Regions from separate parts of the Kitasatospora sp. NPDC058243 genome, predicted to be linked through region 4. Evidence: riboswitches for the same ligand, from Rfam matches in the RefSeq annotation. Region 4 holds a riboswitch; each other region holds the start of a gene.
What was found. A riboswitch is a leader RNA that binds a small molecule or an ion and turns the genes downstream of it on or off. The one in region 4 is predicted to bind cobalamin.

Region 1 (4,955 bases), on a different contig from region 4:
GCGGGGAGGGTCATGGCGATGTCCCTTCGGGGAGCAGTCCGTTCCACCGGATGTGCGGCCTGTCGTGCCGGGGGTGTCGTTCCACGGTCACGTCGACGCCGTAGACGTGCGCGATCGTGGGCGAGGTGAGCACGTCGGAGCTGGGCCCGTGGGCGACCAGCCGGCCGTCGAGCAGGACGGCGACCTCGTCGCAGTAGGCGGCGGCGAGTTCGAGGTCGTGCAGCGCGGCCACCGTGGTGACGCCCAGCCCGCGCACGGCGCCGAGGAAGCCGAGTTGGTGGCGCAGGTCGAGGTGGTTGGTGGGCTCGTCGAGCAGGAGCACGCCGGGCTCCTGCACCAGCGCCCGCGCGAGCTGGACCCGTTGCCGTTCGCCGCCCGACAGCGTCGGCCAGGCCCGGTCGAGCAGGTGTCCGACGTCGGCCGCGGCAACGGCATCGGCGAACACGGACCGCTCGTGGGCGTCGGCGGCGGAGTCCATCGGCACGGGCCAGCGGCTGCGGTACGGCGTGCGTCCGAGCTCGATGACCTGACGGACCGGCAGTGACAACCGGGTGTCCGCCTGCTGCTCCATGAAGGCCACCCGTCGTGCTCGTCGGCGGGCCGTGAGGGCGTGGAGGTCCTCTCCGTCCAGGAGGACGCGCCCCGCGCTCGGCCGGGTCAGTCCGGCGACCGCGCGCAGCAGGGTGGTCTTCCCGGCGCCGTTGGGCCCGAGCAGGCCCGTGATCCGGCCGGGGGCGAACGCGAGCGAGACCGCGTCCAGCAGCGTGGCTCCGCCGATGCGCACGCGGAGCTCCTCCGCGCGCAGCTCGGCGGGCGGCGTCACGGTCACTGCGGTCCCCCCTCGGCCCGCCCCTGGCGCCACAGCAGCCAGGCGAAGAAGGGCGCTCCGAGTCCGGCCGTGATGACGCCGACGGGGATCTCCCGGTCGGGCAGGACCGAGCGCGCCACGATGTCGCTGCCCACCAGGAGGGACGCACCCACCAGTGCCGACACGGGCAGCAGGAGGGCGTGGCGCGGGCCGCAGACCAGTCGGACCACGTGCGGTACGACCAGGCCGAGGAACCCGATGACGCCGGTGTTGGCGACCAGGCACGCGGTCACCAGCGCGGCGGTGGCGACGAGGAGCCAGCGGGTGCGCTCGACGTGGACGCCGAGGGAGCGGGCGGTGGTCTCGCCGAAGGCGAAGGCGTCCAGGTCGCGGGCCGAGGAGGCCAGGACCGTGACGCCGACCAGCGCGACCGCGGTCAGGAAGACGGCGGTGGGCCAGCGCACGCCGGCGACCGAGCCGAGCGTCCACTCCATGACACCGCGCGCCGCGTTGCGGTCCCCGAGGACCAGCACGACGAACGAGGTGTAGGCCCCGCACATCTGCCCCACCGCGATGCCGGCGAGCACGGTCCGGGTGGTCGGTAGCGACCGGGTGCGGGCGCCGGCCAGTGCCAGGACGACGGCGGCGGCGAGCAGGGCACCGGCGAAGGCCGCCGTCGCCACCGCGCCGGTGCCCACGGCGCCGGTCACGCCGACGCCGAGGACGATCACGGTGACCGCGCCTGCGGCGGCTCCGTCGGAGATCCCGAGCAGGAAGGGATCGGCCAGGTCGTTCCCGGTCAGCGTCTGCAGCACCGCGCCGCAGACCGCGAGGCCTGCGCCGGTGGCAGCCGCTCCCAGAACCCGGGGCAGCCGCAACTGCCAGACGATCTGGTCGTCCAGCAGCGTGACGTGCTGGCCGCCCAGCCCGAGACGGCGCGCCACGACATCGATCACCGTCCGGACCGGCTCGGGTTGCGAGCCCACGGCCAGGCCGAGGAGCACGGTGGTCAGCAGCAGGGCCGCACCGATGGCCAGGGCCGCCGTCGCGCGGCCCGGACCGGAGGGCCGCACGACGGGGCGGGGTTCGGTGGTCATGAACCCGGGTGCAGCTGGCCCAGCCCTGCGGACACCCGGGCGGCACCGTCGGCGAGCCGCACGCCGGGAGTCGACTCCGAGAACGGCACCACCACGAAAGCCTTGCGCTGCACGGCGGTGAGCTTGCTCAGCACCGGGTCGTTCTCCAAGTAGTCGATCTTGGACTGGGCGGTGTCCCAGCCAGCGTCCGCGACCACGATGGCGTCCGGGTCCGCCGCGACGACCTTCTCCCAGCTCACGTTCTGCCAGCCACCGGGCAGGTCCCCGAAGACGTTGCGGGCGCCCACGGCATCGAGCACGAGCTGAGGTCCGCCGTGGCCGGCACCGACGAACGGCGACTTGGTGTCCGAGTCGTACCACAGGACCTTCAGACCCTTGCCCGCGGCCGTCGCCGTGAACTGGGCGAGCTGCTGCTCCTGCTGCTGCTGGATCGCGGCGGCCCGCTCCGTGACACCGAAGACCTCGGCGACGTCGTTCAGTTCACCCCACACCGCCTGCCAGGTCGTCGGCGGCACCTGGCTCTTGTCCGAGCAGCCGAACGGGGACAGGTACGACGGGATGCCCTGGCCGCGCAGCTCGTCCCGGCTGCCCGCGACCTTGTCGGTGAACGCGCTGGAGTAGGAGGCGTACAGGAAGTCGGGACGGGCCGCGAGGAGCTTCTCCTTCGTCGGGTAGTCCTTGGAGAGCACCGGGACGGAGTCGTAGGCCGCCTTCCACTTCTCCGGGACGGAATCGTCGAGGTAGGCGGTACCGGCCATGCGGGACTGCAGGCCGAGGGACAGGGCCACCTCGGTGGCACCCTCGTTGAGCGTCACCAGCCGGGCGGGCGGCGCGCCGACCGTCACGGTCGTCCCGCAGTTGTCCACGCTCACCGGCGCGGCACTTCCGGCCGCCCCGCCGGACGTGGCGGGCGCGGGGGCGCCGGTGCAAGCCCCGAGCGCGCCGGTGAACAGGACGGCCGCGACCACCCGGCCGACACGTATCGGACCTGTGGGACGAACGGAACATATCGATCGAAACGGATACAGCAGACCGCTGGGCACGTGTTCTCCAAAACCCTCGTGGAACATGTCGCGCCGTGGCCGGTCTCCTGGCTTCCGCATCAACACGCCGCAGCCGACCTTCCCGGACGGCTCTTCCAGCCCGCCCAGTGGCCCTGACCGCTGGAAAAGCCGGTCAGCGAGGGCCGCGGAACTCCGCGGCAACAGTGGCGAGGGCCGCACCGGACTCAGACCGGTTTCCCGTACACCACGGCGATGGCAAGGTATCAGGCGTGGTCAGGTCGGTGCTGACCGGCTCAAGGACGCCCACCGGCCACGCGAAGCGCCGGCAGCGGCAGCGCCTTGACGGAGGTGTGTGTTCGGCCTGCCGGCTTTCCAGCGCGCTGTCACGCAGTGGCGGTGGCAGCTTCGGTGGCTCCGCCAGTTGAGGGTGACTGGAGGGAGCAGGCCGAGATCCGGACCGCGAGCTCCTCGTAGTCGACGGGTTCGCCACACAGCCGGCGTACGGAAGCAAGGCCCAGGCTGGCCTGTCCGGTGGCCTCCACGAGAGCACGGGAAGCAACGTAGAAGCGCCACTGGCCGATGTCGAGCGGGTCGTAGTCGGCGTGGGTGAGCGCGATATGGAGGGCGAAGACGTAGACATCCGCGTTGTAGGACTGCTCTGCGGCGTCACCGTCCTCGGGAGTCCAGGTGCGTCCGCGCAGCCGGGAGAAGCGAATCTCCGACAGCTGACGCTGCCCCCAGGCTTGGAGGTAGGCGCTGGTCTTGACCTCGATCCTGAGCCCGTCAGGCGTCAGGACATCGAAGCTGTCCCATTCCATGTTGCGTGCCACAGCGCCGACGGCGCGGTGGACCAGGAATTCCGCGAGCAGGCCCCGGGTGGTGTTGGTTCGCAAGTCGGGCATCGCGTAGCGCCAGAAGTCCAGCACCGTCCCGGCATCGGTGCCGCGGAAGGCCTCGTTGCCGTCGAGCGGCGCCAGTTCGGCCGGGGTGTGCCAGGCGTTGGGGGCGGCGGAGTCGGAGAGCATTCCCCCAGCCTGACACGGGCGCCGGACGGGGAGGGCGGTATCGGGGGCAGCGCTCAAAGTCCACGGCGCTGTGCCCTCGCGCCCTCCCGGGCTGGAGAGCTGCTGTTTCCGCAGGTCAGAGGCCTGATTGCTGCCTCGAAGTGCCGCGGTTCCTCGGCGGCCGCAAGCGCAGCTGCGGCGAGTCCGCAGGACTCGGTCTGTGCCCGCGTGTTACTGGGTACGGAGGGGATCGACGGGGGAGTGGGTCGCGAGTGGCGAGAGGTCGGAGCCGGGGCGTGAGTGGTGAACTGCGGTATGACGATCTGGTGCGGCCGCTGCCGGAGTTGCTGAAGAGGCACACCGAACGGTCGGCGGAGCGGGTCGCGTTCCACGACTTCTCGCGCGGCGTCAGCTACGCCGAGTTGGAGCGGCGGACCGGGCGGTTGGCCGGGTCGCTCGTGCGGGCGGGGGTCCGGCGCGGGGATCGGGTGGCGCTCTGCCTGGGCAACTGCGTGGAGCTGGTGGAGGGTTGCCTCGCCGTGCTGCGGGCGGGGGCGGTCGGTGTCCTGCTCAACCCCCGCTCCTCCGACGACGAACTCGACTACTACCTGCGGGACAGCGGCGCCTCGGCCATCATCACCGACCCCGCGCACCTCGCGCAGCTGCACCGCCTCGGCGCCGCGTACCGCGGCCTGCACACCGTGCTCACCGGGGCGGGCCCGATCCCCTCGAACGCCCCCGACGGCACCGTCCTCTTCGAGGCTGCGGCCTCGACCGGGGACGGGCCCGCGGCCCCCGACGACCTGGGGCTCGACGATCCGGCCTGGCTGCTCTACACCTCCGGGACCACCCACCGCCCCAAGGGCGTGCTCTCCACACAGCGCAGCGCACTGTGGTCGGTGGCGGCCTGCTACGCGCCGCTCTTCGGGCTCTCCTCCGAGGACCGGCTGCTGTGGCCGCTGCCGCTGTTCCACAGCTTCGGGCACTCCCTCGCGATCCTGGGCACCACGGCCGTCGGCGCGAGCACCGCGATCGCCGGCGA
Region 2 (4,955 bases), on a different contig from region 4:
CCGCCGCGTCCCGCCGCTCCGCCGGGGCCGCAGCCGTCGGGGGCCGCCGCGCCGCCGCCGGTGCCGCCCGTTCCGGCTCCCGTTCCCGCCGCTGCGCCGCCGGCTCCGGCCGCTCCGGTGCCGCTCGTTCCGGTGCCGCCTGCTCCCGTGCCGCCCGCTCCGGCTCCTGTCTCCGCGCCCGCTCCGGCCGCACCCGCGCCCGCGCCCAGTGCGCCGGTCCCCGTCGGGGCCACCGGGCACTTCGTGCTGCCCTCCGGCGCGCCCGTGCAACTCCCCGCCCACCCGCCGCAGCGGCACGCGCCCGCCAGTCCGATCGCCGTCCTGCTGATCGGCCCGGCCGGGGCGGGCAAGACCACCGTCGCCCGGTACTGGGCCGAGCGCCGGCCCAGCCCGACTGCGCACATCAGCCTGGACGACGTCCGCGAGTGGGTGCAGTCCGGCTTCGCCAACCCGCAGTCCGGCTGGAACAACGCCTCCGAGGCGCAGTACCGGCTGGCCCGCCGCACCTGCGGCTTCGCCTGCCGCAACTACCTCGCCAACGGCATCTCCTGCATCATCGACGACGCCGTCTTCCCGGACCGCCCGGCCATCGGCCTCGGCGGCTGGAAGCGGCACATCGGCCCCGGCATGATCCCGGTCGTGCTGCTGCCCAGCCTGGACTCCGTGCTGCACCGCAACGCCCGGCGCGGCGGCACCCGGCGGCTCGGTGACGAGGAGGTGGCGCGGATCCACGGCCGGATGGCCGGCTGGTACAACTCCGGGCTGCCGATCATCGACAACTCGTACCTGGACGTGGCCGGCACCGCCGCCGAGCTGGACCGCGTCATCCTGGCCCGGCTGATGGGCATGCCGGTCCGCTGACCTGCGACGATCCGGTGCTGTCGGCGCCGACTGCGATGATGTGCAGGTCCTGTCGAACCACCCCGGGGGAGCTGACGCCCGTGCCGGAAGGCCACATCATCCACCGCCTCGCCGCCGAGAACCGGAAGGCCTTCGGCGGCCGCCCGGTCGAGGTGTCCAGCCCGCAGGGCCGGTTCGCCGACGAGGCCAAGGCCATCGACGGGCAGCTGCTCACCGCGGCCGAAGCCGTCGGCAAGCACCTGTTCCTCGGCTTCGAGGAGGGCGGCTGGGTGCACGTCCACCTCGGCCTCTACGGCGGCTTCGCCTTCGGCACCGGGCCCGCGCCCGAGCCGGTCGGCCTGGTCCGGCTGCGGCTGGCCAACGACGACGGCTACGCCGACCTGCGCGGCCCCAACACCTGCGCGCTGGTCACCGGCGCGGAGAAGGCCGCCGTCGCCGCCCGGCTGGGCCCCGACCCGCTGCGCGCCGACGCCGACCCGCAGGCCGCCTGGCGCCGGATATCGGCCAGCCGGACGACCGTCGCCGCGCTGCTGATGGACCAGAAGGTGCTGGCCGGGGTGGGCAACGTCTACCGGGCCGAGGTGCTGTTCCGCCACGGGATCAACCCGCACCGCGCCGGCCGCGACCTCACCCGGGGCGAGTGGGACGCGATCTGGGCCGACCTGGTCGCCCTGATGCACGAGGGCGTCGGCGCGGGCCGGATCGACACCGTCCGCCCCGAGCACACCCCCGAGGCGATGGGCCGCCCGCCGCGCGTCGACGACCACGGCGGCGAGGTGTACGTCTACCGGCGGGCCGCGATGCCCTGCCTGGTCTGCGGCACCGACGTCCGGACGGAGCAGCACGCCGCGCGCAACCTCTTCTGGTGCCCCGCCTGCCAGGCGGCCTGACCAGGCACTGTCCAGTCGGTCAGCCGACGGCCGCGGTGGGCTCGTGGTGTTCGGCGGCGGCGCACGCGTCGAGGAGGGGGCGCATGGCCTCGTCCACGAGCCGGTAGCGCACGACCCGCCCGTCCTTGTCCCCGGTGACCACGCCCGCGGTGCGGAGCAGCCGCAGGGCCTGGGACACGGCGGGGTCGCGCATGCCGGTGGCGACGGCGAGGTCGGAGACGGCGAGCGGGCCGGCCCGGTGGAGGGCGAGCAGGAGGGCGAGCCGCCCGGGGTCGGCGAGCAGGGAGAACCGCTCGGCCCAGGTGCGGACGTGCGCGGGGTCGCCGATCGCGGCGATGGCCTCGCAGACCCGGTGTCCGTCGATGGTGCGGTGGCCCGCGCGGTCGGCCGGTACGAGATGCATGCGCACATTGTTGCAGGAGGGGGCCTGTGATCCTGGACACCTGCGCAGGTGCGCAGCCTTGCAAGGGTGGGTCCTGACCCCTACGGTGTTCCCCGCCGTGGTGCTCGGGAAGACCGGTGACGGATCCTCAGGGGTCCCAGTCCGGAGCGGCCCTCGCCACTGTGATCGGGCCATCGTGATCGTCGACGATGGAGAGACGTCCGTACCCACGACGCCACTGGGAGCCTCGCGCACCTGGGAAGGCGGGTACGGGACCCCCGTAAGCCAGGAGACCGGCCACGGCATCTCACGAAGTGTTTCCACGAGGTGCTGGAGCGTGACCCGAATGACCCTGCCCGAAACCGCCGCCGCCGAGGCGCCGGCGACACCGTCCGTGCTGCCCACGTTCCGCTGGAAGCGCGAGGACACCGTTCGCACGGCCGGGCTGATGGGGGTGATCCTGGCCATGCACGTGGTGGCGTTCGGGACGCTCATCTTCCTGGTCGCGCCCCACAACTACGCGGTCGGCACCCAGGTCTTCGGCGTGGGCCTGGGGATCACCGCGTACACCCTCGGCATGCGGCACGCCTTCGACGCCGACCACATCGCGGTGATCGACAACACCACCCGCAAGCTGATGGCGGACGGCAAGCGGCCGGTCTCGGTCGGCTTCTGGTTCGCCCTCGGGCACTCCTCGATGGTGGTGCTGATGGCCGCCCTGGTGGCGGGCGGCGCGCAGCTGGCCAGCACGCTGATGGACGACGACTCGACCACCCACAAGTGGCTCGGGATGGTCGGCACGACGGCCTCCGGCGCGTTCCTCTACCTGATCGGCGCGCTCAACCTGGCCGCGCTGCTCGGCATCCTCAAGGTGTTCCGGGCGATGCGGGCCGGGTCGTACGACGAGGCGCAGCTGGAGGAGCACCTCAACTCGCGGGGCTTCATGGCCCGGGTGCTGAACCGGGCGACCCGCTCGATCACCCGGCCCGGGCAGATGTTCCCGGTGGGCATGGTGCTGGGGCTGGGCTTCGACACCGCGACCGAGGTCACCCTGATGGTGATGGCCGGGTCGGGCGCGGCGGCCGGGTTGCCCTGGTACGCGATCGTCTGCCTGCCGCTGCTGTTCGCGGCCGGGATGAGCCTGTTCGACACCCTGGACGGGACGTTCATGAACTTCGCGTACCAGTGGGCCTTCGCCAACCCGGTCCGGAAGGTCTACTACAACCTGACGATCACCGGGCTGTCGATCGCGGTGGCCTTCGTCATCGGCACCATCGAGCTGGTCGGCGTGCTGCACGAGAAGCTCGATCTGACCGACCCGGTCACCGGCTGGATCGCGGGCATCTCGCTGGACAACGTCGGCTACGCGATCGCCGGGCTGTTCGTGGTGGTCTGGGCCGCGGCGATCGCCTACTGGAAGCTGGCCCGGGTGGAGAAGCGCTGGGTGGCCGCCGAGTAGTGACGGCTGCGAGCGGCGACGGCTGCGAGCAGCGACGGCGCCTCCCCTGGGATCCCGGGGGAGGCGCCGTTTCGTCGCTGCGGGGCGGTACGGGTCGCTGCCGGTCGGCGTTCCGTCGGTGCGGGGTTCAGTTCGGGCGGGCGGGGTTCAGCGCTCTTCGCGGAAGTCGACGTGCCGGCGCGCGACCGGGTCGTACTTGCGCAGGACCATCCGGTCCGGGTCGTTGCGGCGGTTCTTGCGGGTCACGTACGTGTAGCCGGTGCCGGCGGTGGAGCGGAGCTTGATGACGGGGCGCAGTTCACTACGGGCCATGGGTGTCCTCCCGGGTTGGCGGGTTGGCGGGTTGGCGGGTTGGCGGGTTGGCGGGGTGTTCGGGGCTGGGGCGAAACCGTACACCGAAATGGAAGTCATTTTCATCTGGTGTAACGTGAGCTCCGTCCTGCCCATTCCCGGACGTCAGGGAGCACCCATGTCCGCCCACTGCCAACTCACCGGCCGCAAGCCCGGATTCGGCAACGCGATCTCGCACTCGCACCGCCGCACCCGCCGCCGCTTCGACCCCAACATCCAGCACAAGCGCTACTGGCTGCCCGGCGAGGGCCGGTACGTCCGGCTCACCCTCAGCGCCAAGGGCATCCGCACCATCGACACGATCGGCATCGAGGCCGCCGTCGCCCGCATCCGCGCCCGAGGGGGGAAGGTCTGATGGCCAAGCAGAGCAAGATCGCCAAGAACGAGCAGCGCCGCGCCGTCGTGGCCCGGTACGCCGAGCGCCGCGCCGAGCTCAAGCGGATCATCGCCCACCCCGGCACCGCCCCCGCCGAACGCGCCGCCGCCCAGGCCGAACTCGCCCGCCAGCCCCGCGACGCCAGCGCCACCCGGATCCGCAACCGCGACGCCGTCGACGGCCGCCCCCGCGGCTACCTGCGCGCCTTCGGCCTCTCCCGGGTCAACCTCCGCGTCCACGCCCACGCCGGCCACCTGCCCGGCGTCCGCAAGGCCAGCTGGTGAGCGGCGTGGACGGGATCAAGCTGCCCGTGGTGGTCGTCGCCGGCCTGCACGCCGCCGAACGCCGCGCCACCGTCCGGGAGTTGGCCGCGGCCGCGGTGGACGCGGTGGTCCTCCACCACGACCTGCGGGAGGCCTCGCAGGGCGTCGTCCACCGCGAACTGCGCGACGCGGGAGGCGGGTTCGACGCCGCCGACGTCCCGCTGGTGAACGACTGCCCCTGCTGCGCCCTGCGCGAGGACCTGCTGCCGCGACTGCTGCGGATCGCCGACGAAGGCCGGTACGGACTCGCGATCGTCGAACTGTGGGGCGGCAGCGACCCGCACCCGGCCGTCGAGGTGATCGCCGGGGGAGA
Region 3 (4,955 bases), on a different contig from region 4:
CTCCTCGGTGGCCACGGCCTCCTGCGGGGCCTTCTCGTACTCCGCGAGCTCGCGGATCAGGGCGAGGATGACGGGAACGTCGGTCACGACGGCGGTGCGGATCATGCCGCGAGCCTACTGCGCGCCCCCGCCCCCGGCCCAGGCCCTGATCGGGGCCCGGGCCGGGGGCGGGCGGGTCAGCGGGCGGGGACGGTGCGCAGGTAGTCGGCCAGCGCGGTGATCGCGGCCGGGTTGCGCGGGCTCTCCACCAGGTCGACGTAGTCCAGGACGAAGATCCGGTCGTTCCTGACCGCCGAGACGCCGGCCAGCGGCGGGAAGGACTTCAGGAAGGCGCGCTTGGCGTCGGCGCCGGTCTCGCCGTAGTTGTTGATCAGGATCACCTCGGGGTCGCGCTGCACCACGCTCTCCCAGCCGACGGTGACCCAGGTGTCCGCGAGGTCGCCCATCACGTTGGCCCCGCTGGCCTTGGCGATGATCTCGTCGGCCGCGGCGAACTTCCCGGCGGTGTACGGCTTGTCCTGCCCGCTGTCGTACAGGAACACGGACGGCCGGCGCTCGGGCTGCGGGGCGGCGGCGACCTGCGCCTTGAAACCGGCGACCAGCTTGTCCGCCCGGTCGCGGACGTCGAAGATCTCGCCGAGGTTGGCCAGGTCGGTGTAGAGCGCGTCCAGCGGGGACATCACACCGCGCTCGGTGCCCTTGCCGCTGCGGCAGGACTCGCTGAGCACGTACGAGGCGATGCCGAGGTCCCCCAGCGCCTGCGGGGTGAAGCCGCGGCCCTCGTCGAAGCCGTAGTGCCAGCCGGCGAAGACCAGGTCGGCCTTGGCGCCCAGCACGATCTCCTTGGTGATCTCCTTCTTGGAGAGCCACGCGGTCTGCTGGTAGCCGTCCTTCCAGGCGACTTGGTCGACCCGGCCCTTGTCGTCGGGCATCACGTAGCCGGCCATCCGGTCGGCCAGGCCGAGGGCGAGCATCAGCTCGGTGATGCCGACGTCGTTGGTCACCGTCCGGGCGGGCTTCTGCGGGAAGGTGAGCTTGGTGCCGCAGTTCTCCACGGTCACCGGGTAGTGGGCGGAGGCGGCGGTGGCGTCGCCGCTCGGGGCGATCTCGGCGCCGCAGGCGGTGAGCCCGAGGGTGAGCAGGGCGGTGATGGCAACGGCCTTGGTGCGCACGGGGGTTCCTTCGGGGGGTGGGTCAGATCCGGTCGAAGAGCAGTTGGACGGCGCCGGTCACCGGGTGCCGGACGGGGGTGGCCCGGACGCCGAACACCTCGGCCAGCAGGGCGGGTCGGAGCACCTCGGCGGGCGGCCCCGAGGCGACGATCCGGCCGGCCCGCAGCACGTACAGCAGGTCGCAGTGGCCGGCCGCCAGGTTGAGGTCGTGCAGCGCGGTGAGCACCGTCGGGCCGGCCTCCCGGACCAGCGCCAGCACGTCCAACTGGTGGGCGATGTCCAGGTGGTTGGTGGGCTCGTCCAGCACCAGCAGCCGGGGCTCCTGGACCAGCGCGCGGGCGATCAGCACCCGCTGCTTCTCGCCGCCGGACAGGCTCAGGAAGCCCCGCCCGGCCAACTGCTCGGCGCCGACCTTGCGCAGCGCCTCGGTGCAGCGGGCGTGGTCGTCCGCGCCCGGGCCGCCCAGGCCGCGCCGGTGCGGCAGCCGGCCCATGGCGACCACCTCGGCCACCGTGAAGTCGAACTCGGCGGAGTGCTCCTGGGGGAGCGCGGCCACCCGCCGGGCGGCCTCGCGCGCGGTCAGCGCGTGCAGGTCCGTGCCGTCCAGCAGGACGGCCCCGGCGGCCGGCCGCAACGCCCGGTAGACGCAGCGCAGCAGCGTCGACTTGCCGCTGCCGTTCGGTCCGATCAGCCCGACCACCTGCCCGGCGGCGGCGTCCAGGGCGACGTCGTGGACCAGCCGGGCACCGGCCAGCTCGACCGAGACGGAGTCCAGGGCGAGATCCATCAGCGGCCTCCGAAGGAATAGCCGCGACGGCGCATCAGCAGCAGGAAACAGGGCACCCCGAGCACCGCGGTGACCACCCCGACCGGCAGTTCGGCGGGCGCCAGCAGGGTGCGCGAGACGATGTCCACCCAGACCAGCAGCAGCGCCCCGGCGAGCGGCGCGACCAGCAGCACCCGGCGGTGCCCGGCGCCGACCAGCATCCGGGCCAGGTGCGGCACCATCAGCCCGACGAAGCCGATCGCCCCGCTGACGGCCACCACCGTGCCGGTGACGGCGGCGGTCACCACGAACAGCTCGCGGCGCAGCCGGTCCGGGTCCACGCCCAGCGAGGCGGCCGTCTCGTCGCCCATGGCGAGCGCGTCCAGCCGGCCGGCGGCGCAGGCCAGGTACGCCAGGCCGGCCAGCACGGTGGTGGCGGCGATCGGCACCGAGCCCCAGGTGGCGCCGCCGAGGCTGCCGAGCAGCCACATCATGGCGTCCCTGGCGGCCTCGCCGCGGGCGGCCGCGAAGACCATCAGCGCGGTGACGGCGGAGAAGCCGTAGGAGAGCGCGGTGCCGGTGAGCACCAGCCGCAGCGGGGTGAGCCCGTAGGCCGTCCGCGCCGCGAGGTAGACCAGCACCATGGCGACCAGCGCGGAGCCGAACGCGGAGGCCGAGATCGCCCACACCCCGAGCGAGGCGAAGGCGCCGAGCAGCAGCACCGCGTTGGCGCCGACGGCCGCGCCGGAGGAGATGCCGAGCACGAACGGGTCGGCCAGCGCGTTGCGCACCAGGGCCTGGACGGCGACCCCGGTGGCGGCCAGCCCGGCGCCGACCACGGCGGCCAGCACGGCACGTGGCAGCCGGATCTCCCAGACGATCGCGTAGGCGGCGGCCTCGTCCGCCTCCAGCCGTCCGCCCGTCAGCCCGGCGGCCAGCAGCCGCAGGACGCGGGGCAGGCCGATCCCGGAGGCGCCCAGCGCCACGCCGCAGAGCAGCGAGAGCAGCAGGGCGGCGGCCAGGCCGACGGCGAGCGGGAGGGCGGGTATTCGGCGGGCGGGCGGGCTCGTTGCGCCACTGCCCGCGGCTGCGGTGCTGCTCACGGTGCGCCTTGCCTCGGGCCGCGGGTGCGCGGGGGCGGCACCGGTCGGGCGCGGGCCCGGGCGCCATCCCCTCGCAGTCCACGGCGAGTTGTCGGGAGTTCAGCGGCCGGGGGCGATCGGGCTGGCGCGGCCCAGGGGGCCGTGCTCACCGTTGCGGGTCAGCGCCGGATTCACACCGGACTTCCCCCTCGGACGCCCTGGCAGCATAACAGCCACTCAGGCTAGGCAACCCTTACCGGGCTCGGGTGGGGCGTGAACGCACGACCGCCCCCGTCCGGGCTCGCGGACGGGGGCGGTCGGGTGGCGACGCGTCAGGCTCAGGCCTGCTTGGTCTCCCAGAAGATCTTGTCGACCTCGGCGATCAGGTCCAGCAGGGCCTGGCCGGTGGCGGGGTCGGTGGACGCCTTGGCGGCCGAGGCGGCCTTCAGGGTGTCGTTGATCAGCTGGTGCAGCTGCGGGTACTTCTCGAAGTGCGGGGCCTTGAAGTAGTCGCTCCACAGCACCGAGATGTGGTGCTTGACGGCCTCGGCACGCTGCTCCTTGATGATCAGGGCGCGGGTGCGGAAAGCCGGGTCCTCGTTGGCCTGGTACTTCTCCTGGGTGCCCTTGACCGACTCGGCCTCGATCCGGGCCTGCGCCGGGTCGTACACGCCGCAGGGCAGGTCACAGTGGGCGTGGGCGGTGGCGCGCGGTGCAAACAGACGAGAGAACATGGGAGTCCTTCCTTAGATCGTCTTCCCGCGCCCGAGATTACCCTTCCGCCCCCGGGGTTTCGCGATCGGGCGGTGGGCCTAGGGCAAAAGGCGGACCCGGAACCGGGGTAATCCGGACATCGAACGGATCGAACGGGGTGACGGTCCGTACGGCAGACTGGGACCGGTCGGTCCGGGAGGAGGAGTCGTGGCGCGGAGCACGGAACCGGCGGGCACGGAACCCCGGGGGCGGGGCGGCGGCGCGGTGCCGTTCGGGCTGGTCGACGTGGCGGGCCCGTCGATGGTCCCGACCCTGCGCGAGGGCGACCAGTTGCTGGTGCGCTACGGCGCGCCGATCCGGCCCGGCGCGGTGGTGCTCTTCCGGCACCCCTTCCAGCAGGACCTGCTGGTGGTGAAGCGGGCCGCCGAGCGGCGTCCGAGGGGCTGGTGGCTGTTGTCCGACAACCGGCCGGTGGACAGCGACAGCCGCAGCTACGGCCCGGTCCCGGACGAACTGGTGCTCGGCCGGGTGCTGCTGAGGCTGCGCCCGCGCCCGGCCTGGCTGGCGCCGGGGCGGCGGCTGGAGCGGCTGCTGCTGAGCACCCGGCTGGCCCGGGTGCCGGGCCTGGCCCGCCGCCTGGGCGTCTGGGCGGAGCAGCTCTGACCCCCTGGGCCCTGCCGGGGACCTAGCCGGCGGCGCCGAGTGCCGCGGCCTCGGCCTCCTGGCGCTTGCGGGCCCGGTACGCGGCGACGTTGGCGCGGGTCGCGCAGCGGTCCGAGCAGTAGCGGCGGGAGCGGTTGGTCGAGGTGTCCAGGTAGGCGTTGCGGCAGGGCGCGGCCTGGCAGATGCCGAGCCGGTCGGCGCCCAGCTCGGTCAGGTGGACGGCCAGGCCCATGCAGGCGACCGCGCTGAAGTGCGCGGTGGCGGTCGGCGAGTTGTCGGCCAGGTGCAGGTGCCAGCGCGGCCGGCCGGCGTCGTCCAGGTAGTCGTGCCCGGAGACCAGCGGGCTGACCGGGTACTCCATCAGCAGGCTGTTCAGCAGGTCGACGCCCCGGATCTCGTCGCCCTCGGCGGCGGCCTCGAAGACCCCGCGCAGCCTGGTCCGCACCGCCCGCAGCCGGGGCAGGTCGGACTCGTCGGCCTGTGCGGCGGCCCGCGAGGAGTCGGAGAACAGGCCGCGCACCGCGTCCACGGACGTCAGCGTGTCGGTGCCGCGTTCGG
Region 4 (4,955 bases):
GACGGGCGGCCGGAGAGGGGTCGGGTAATGACCGAGGCATGGGACCGACTGCGGGCGATCATGGGCGAGCCGGTGTACACCCCGGCGCGGGTGCCGTGGGAGCTGGCACCGGCCGAGCTCGGGGTCCAACTGCCGTCGGAATAACGGGCGTTCGTCGATCTGTACGGTGCGGTGAACCTGAACGGCGAGTGGGGTGTGCGGTCGCCGACGGAGCGCTCCCACGGAGCCGGTTCGCCGGGCGGCCTGGCGGGGTGGCGTTTCGAGAGCGACACCGAGTTCCGGGGGCAGGTCGAGGGCGAGGACGAGTTCTGGGACCAGGAGCGCACCCCTGTGTTCCCGGACCCGGGCGGGCTGCTGCCCTGGGGCATGAACAGCAACCACAACTACTGCTGCTGGCTGACCGACGGCCCGGACCCGGAGCAGTGGCCGGTGGCCGTCTTCTGCGACTTCGGTGGCGTCGACGACGGTGCGCTCGACCGTTTCGACGGCGGCTTCGCGGAGTTCGTGGCGACCGTACTCACCGGCGGCTACGCCCATGAGGACGAGTTGCTGGTGCGCCCGGACCCGGAGGAGTGGGGACCTCAACCGGCCCGGCCACTCTGGACACCCGCCTACGACTGGACCGGCAAGGACTGGGGCGCGGAGTGGGGCATCACCTGGTACCGGCCCACCGGGTCGACGGAAATGCCCTGGACCAGGTAGCGGTGATCCGCCGACCTGGCATTCGCCCCTTCGCTCGCCCGGCGGCGCCGAACGTCCCGCGCCGTCTGAACCCCGCACCGCCGGTGCCCCGGCCCCCCTTCCGGGGGGGCCGGGGCACCGGGGTGTCTCCGGAGGTCAGGGCGCGGTGACGCCCGGCTGGGCGCCGGCGCCGAAGGACCAGCCCTCGACGTCGCCGGGTGCCGGGTTGTAGCTGCCCGCGCCCAGGTTGCTGTACGACCAGGGGCCGCCGTGCTGGGCGTGCCAGTACGACCAGTAGGCGCTGCCGGTGGGGTTGGTGCAGGTCGTCGGCAGGGCGTTGATGGTGCAGACGAAGCCCGGGTAGCGCGGGTGGAAGGTGTACGCGAACCCGGCGCCGGTCAGCGCGGCCAGGCCGCTGGCGGGGTCGCCGGGTGCGCAGCCGGTCTGGATACCGCCGCCGACGGCGGTGAAGTCGACCACGACGGTGACGCCGGTGGTGCCGTCGCAGGCGGCGGCCTGCGCCTTCGGGGCCTGGACGGCGGAGACGCCGAGCAGGCCGGCGGTCAGGGCAACGGCGGCGGCGATCGAGCCGAGGGTGCGGCGGGCCGGGCGCGCGGGCGCCGGGGTGTCGGTCATCGGAGCTCTCCTCTCGGGGTCAGCGGGTGGTCAGCGGGTGGTCGCCGGGCAGGCCGGCACGGGCGCGTCCGGGCGGGCACCGGCGGCGGAGAGGGTGGCCAGCGGGGTGCCGGCCAGGCCGAGGACGGCCTGCGCGGTGGCCCGGGCGCCGGTGGCCGGGTTGAAGCCGGTCGCGTCGTAGGCGACCGCCCCCCGCACCGCCGGGTCGGTGGCGCAACCCTGCTGGAGCTTGACCAGGCTGCTCCAGCCCTTGAGTCCGGCCCCGAAGCGCCCGCCGGCCAGCAGTGCCTGCGTGGCGAGGCCGGTGGTGTTGGCGTTGGACGCGGCGGCCCCGGCGGCCGGGAAGCCGCCGTCGGCGTTCTGGTGGGCGGTCAGCCAGCCGAGCCCGGCGTTGGCCTTGGCGGTGCGGCCGGTGGCGGCGAGGGCCTGGGCGGCGAGCGCGGTGGCGTCCGGGTCGCTGGTGCAGGTGGCCTGGCCGAAGGCGACCGGGTAGCCGCCGTCCGCGCACTGGCTGTTGGCGAGGAAGTCGACGGCCGCGGCCGGGGCGCCACCGGTCGTGCGGTGCAGGGCGATCAGGGCCAGGGACTGGCCGAAGGCGTTGCTGTAGTCGCCCCACTGCGAGCGGTCGGAGAACCGGCCCTCGGCGGTCTGGAGCGAGCGCAGGCGGGCCGGCAGGTCGACGCCGCCGAAGGCCGTCGGGTTCCCGCCGCGCACCTCGACGGCGAGCAGCAGCTTGGCGGTCGCCCCGGCGTAGGCCTCGGTGGTGCCGTCGCCGAGGTAGCCGCTGATGATCTCGGGCTTGGCCAGCCAGGCGGTGGCCTTCGCGGCGGCCTGGTCGGAGCTGCGCGAGGCGGCGAAGGCCAGTACGGCGTCGATGGTCAGGCCCTGGTCGGGGTAGGCGGTCCCGTTGAAGACGGACTCGAAGTGGTCGCCGTCGACGAGCTGGCGGGCGAGCCAGCCGCCCGCGGCGGCGTCGGGGCGGATCGTCGAGGACGAGGTCGCGGCGGCAGGCGCGGCCTGGGCGGCAGCGGCCGCCGGGAGGACGGTGGCGAGGGCGAGCGCGGGTATCGCGAAGAGGCGCAGGGGGCGTCGGAACGGGGACACGGTGGGCCTTTCCGGGCCCGCACGCAGGGGCCCGGAGGGCGGCGGCAACAAGCCGGGCAGCCCTCGGAGCTCCGGCCCGCAGACCACGACGGGAGGAGGGGACGACACACCTCCGCCGCCGGGTACTCGGGCTCGCCGCCGACGTGGAGTCGGCGGCCTACCGTTGCGGGTCAGCGCCGGATTCGAACCGGACTTCCCCCAGCGGCGGAGTCACAACTTGACGGCCCATCATGGCGATACGGAAAAGATCCGGTCAAGGGTTCGTGCGTCACATCGCGCCACATCGCGCCGCGAACTGCTCGGACCGTCAGCGGTTGAGGAACTCCGGCGGGCGCTTCTCGGCGAAGGCCGCCATGCCCTCCTTCTGGTCCGCCGTGGCGAACGTGGCGTGGAACAGGCGCCGTTCGAAGCGCACGCCCTCGGCGAGCGTGGTCTCGTACGAGCGGTTGACGCTCTCCTTGAGCATGACCGCCGCCGGGGTGGACATCGCCGCGATCGTCTCGGCCACCGTCAGGGCCTCGGCCAGCAGCTGGTCCGCCGGGACGATCCGGGAGACCAGGCCGGCCCGCTCGGCCTCCTCGGCGCCCATCATCCGGCCGGTCAGGCACAGTTCCATCGCCTTCGCCTTGCCGACCGCCCGGGTCAGCCGCTGCGAACCGCCGATGCCCGGGATCACGCCGAGCTTGATCTCCGGCTGCCCGAACTTCGCGGTGTCCGCCGCCAGCAGGATGTCGCACAGCATCGCCAGCTCGCAGCCGCCGCCCAGCGCGTAGCCCGCCACCGCCGCCACCACGGGCTTGCGCAGCGCGGCGAAGCGGTCCCAGGCGGCGAACCAGTCGCCGAGGTAGGCGTCGACGAAGTCGAGGGACTGCATCTCCTTGATGTCGGCGCCGGCCGCGAAGGCCTTCTCCGAGCCGGTGATGACCAGGCAGCCGATCTCCGGGTCACGGTCGAACTCCGTTGCCGCCTGCACGACTTCGTTCATCAGGAGGGTGTTGAGCGCGTTGAGCGCCTTGGGCCGGTCGAGCGTGATCAGCCCCACCCGGCCCTTGCGCTCGACCAGGATCGTCTCGTAGCCGGTCACTTGCCGTCCTCCCTCAGGGTGGTGATGATCGCCGAGAAGTCCAGGCCGGCGCCGTCGTCGGCCTGCGCGAAGTCCGCGTACAGCTGTGCCGCCCTGCGTCCGAGTTCGGTGGGCAGGCCGGCGGCGTCGGCGGCCCCGGCGGCGAGGCCGAGGTCCTTGGCCATCAGGGCGGCGGCGAACCCGGCCGCGTAGTCGCGGTTGGCCGGGCTGGTCGGCACCGGTCCGGGGACGGGGCAGTTGGTGGTGAGCGCCCAGCACTGGCCGGAGGCGGTCGAGGCGACGTCGTAGAGGGCCTGGTGGCTGAGCCCGAGGCTCTCCCCGAGCACGAAGGCCTCGCTGACCGCGATCATCGAGATGCCCAGGATCATGTTGTTGCAGATCTTCGCGGCCTGCCCCGCACCGGGGGGTCCGCAGTGCACGACCTTGCGGCCCATCGCCTCCAGCACCGGTCGAGCCGCCTCGAAGTCCGGCTCGGCGGCTCCGACCATGAAGGTGAGGCTCGCGGCCGTGGCACCGACCACCCCGCCGGAGACCGGCGCGTCCACGGCCCGGTGCCCGGCGTGCACGGCGAGGTCGTGCGCCGCCCGGGCGTCCGCGACGTCGATCGTGGAGCAGTCGACGAAGAGCGTTCCCGGGCGGGCGGCGGGCAGCAGGTCCGCGTAGGCGGCCAGCACGTGTCGGCCGGCCGGCAGCATGCTGATGACGACGTCGGCCTCCCGCGCCACCTCGGTCGCGGACCGCGCCGGACGGACGCCGTTCTCCGTCCGGGACGCCCGCCGCAGTGCCTCGGGCGCCAGGTCGTAGCCGGTCACGGTGTGTCCGGCCGTGGCGAGGTTGGCGGCCATCGGGCCGCCCATGTTGCCGAGTCCGATGAATCCGATGACTCCGTTGGATCCGTTGAATCCGTTGAATCCGTTGCGGTGGGTCACCAGCGCTCCAGGGGTGTGGTGGGGGCCAGGCCGAGTTCCCGGTCGCCGAGCGGGGCGAAGTAGCGGGCCACCGTGGCGGGCTCGACGGCGCTCAGCGTCGACGGGTTCCACCGCGGGGAGCGGTCCTTGTCGATCACCTGGGCGCGGATCCCCTCGGCCAGGTCCGGCGTGGAGAGCGCCACACAGGAGGTCCGGTACTCCTGGTCGAGGACGGCCTCCAGCGGGCCGAGGGTGCGGGCCCGGCGCAGGGCGGCGAGGGTGGCCTTCACGGCGGCGGGCGAGTTGGCGGCGATCCGGTCCGCGGCCTCCTTGGCCTCCGGTTCGCCGCTGTCCCGCAGGCGGTCGAGGATCTCCTCCACGGTGTCGGCCCCGTAGCAGTGGTCGATCCAGGCCCGCCGACCGTCCAGCAGGCCGGCCGGTGCGGGCCCGACGTTCCGTTCGAGGGCGTCGTGCACGGGGAGTTCGGCCAGGTCGTCCAGCAGCGCGGGCAGCCGCTCGGCCGGGGCGAAGTGGTCGGCGAG

Region 1: it holds a riboswitch for cobalamin, as region 4 does, so the genes downstream of both, ACFVX9_RS35245 (ABC transporter substrate-binding protein) here and ACFVX9_RS09785 (peptidase) in region 4, are expected to answer to the same signal.
Region 2: it holds a riboswitch for cobalamin, as region 4 does, so the genes downstream of both, ACFVX9_RS16270 (HoxN/HupN/NixA family nickel/cobalt transporter) here and ACFVX9_RS09785 (peptidase) in region 4, are expected to answer to the same signal.
Region 3: it holds a riboswitch for cobalamin, as region 4 does, so the genes downstream of both, ACFVX9_RS06665 (FecCD family ABC transporter permease) here and ACFVX9_RS09785 (peptidase) in region 4, are expected to answer to the same signal.

What each region holds. Positions count from the first base shown of each region.
Region 1 covers NZ_JBHVWW010000082.1:23,290-28,244, reverse strand. Annotated here, with positions in the region: gene ACFVX9_RS35260 (ferredoxin) at 1-14, opposite strand, end outside; gene ACFVX9_RS35255 (ABC transporter ATP-binding protein) at 11-829, opposite strand; gene ACFVX9_RS35250 (FecCD family ABC transporter permease) at 826-1,905, opposite strand; gene ACFVX9_RS35245 (ABC transporter substrate-binding protein) at 1,902-2,873, opposite strand; cobalamin riboswitch at 2,968-3,173, opposite strand; gene ACFVX9_RS35240 (hypothetical protein) at 3,293-3,934, opposite strand; gene ACFVX9_RS35235 (type I polyketide synthase) at 4,210-4,955, shown strand, end outside.
Region 2 covers NZ_JBHVWW010000020.1:105,625-110,579, reverse strand. Annotated here, with positions in the region: gene ACFVX9_RS16285 (AAA family ATPase) at 1-861, shown strand, start outside; gene ACFVX9_RS16280 (DNA-formamidopyrimidine glycosylase family protein) at 942-1,751, shown strand; gene ACFVX9_RS16275 (metalloregulator ArsR/SmtB family transcription factor) at 1,771-2,154, opposite strand; cobalamin riboswitch at 2,236-2,450, shown strand; gene ACFVX9_RS16270 (HoxN/HupN/NixA family nickel/cobalt transporter) at 2,480-3,592, shown strand; gene rpmG (50S ribosomal protein L33) at 3,740-3,904, opposite strand; gene rpmB (50S ribosomal protein L28) at 4,062-4,298, shown strand; gene rpsN (30S ribosomal protein S14) at 4,298-4,603, shown strand; gene ACFVX9_RS16250 (CobW family GTP-binding protein) at 4,609-4,955, shown strand, end outside.
Region 3 covers NZ_JBHVWW010000006.1:72,311-77,265, forward strand. Annotated here, with positions in the region: gene ACFVX9_RS06650 (GNAT family N-acetyltransferase) at 1-105, opposite strand, end outside; gene ACFVX9_RS06655 (ABC transporter substrate-binding protein) at 177-1,172, opposite strand; gene ACFVX9_RS06660 (ABC transporter ATP-binding protein) at 1,195-1,959, opposite strand; gene ACFVX9_RS06665 (FecCD family ABC transporter permease) at 1,959-3,041, opposite strand; cobalamin riboswitch at 3,131-3,270, opposite strand; gene sodN (superoxide dismutase, Ni) at 3,359-3,754, opposite strand; gene sodX (nickel-type superoxide dismutase maturation protease) at 3,942-4,397, shown strand; gene ACFVX9_RS06680 (CGNR zinc finger domain-containing protein) at 4,420-4,955, opposite strand, start outside.
Region 4 covers NZ_JBHVWW010000010.1:30,591-35,545, reverse strand. Annotated here, with positions in the region: gene ACFVX9_RS09795 (hypothetical protein) at 172-702, shown strand; gene ACFVX9_RS09790 (flagellar hook-length control protein FliK) at 838-1,317, opposite strand; gene ACFVX9_RS09785 (peptidase) at 1,348-2,421, opposite strand; cobalamin riboswitch at 2,521-2,661, opposite strand; gene ACFVX9_RS09780 (enoyl-CoA hydratase) at 2,729-3,505, opposite strand; gene mmsB (3-hydroxyisobutyrate dehydrogenase) at 3,502-4,434, opposite strand; gene ACFVX9_RS09770 (enoyl-CoA hydratase/isomerase family protein) at 4,431-4,955, opposite strand, start outside.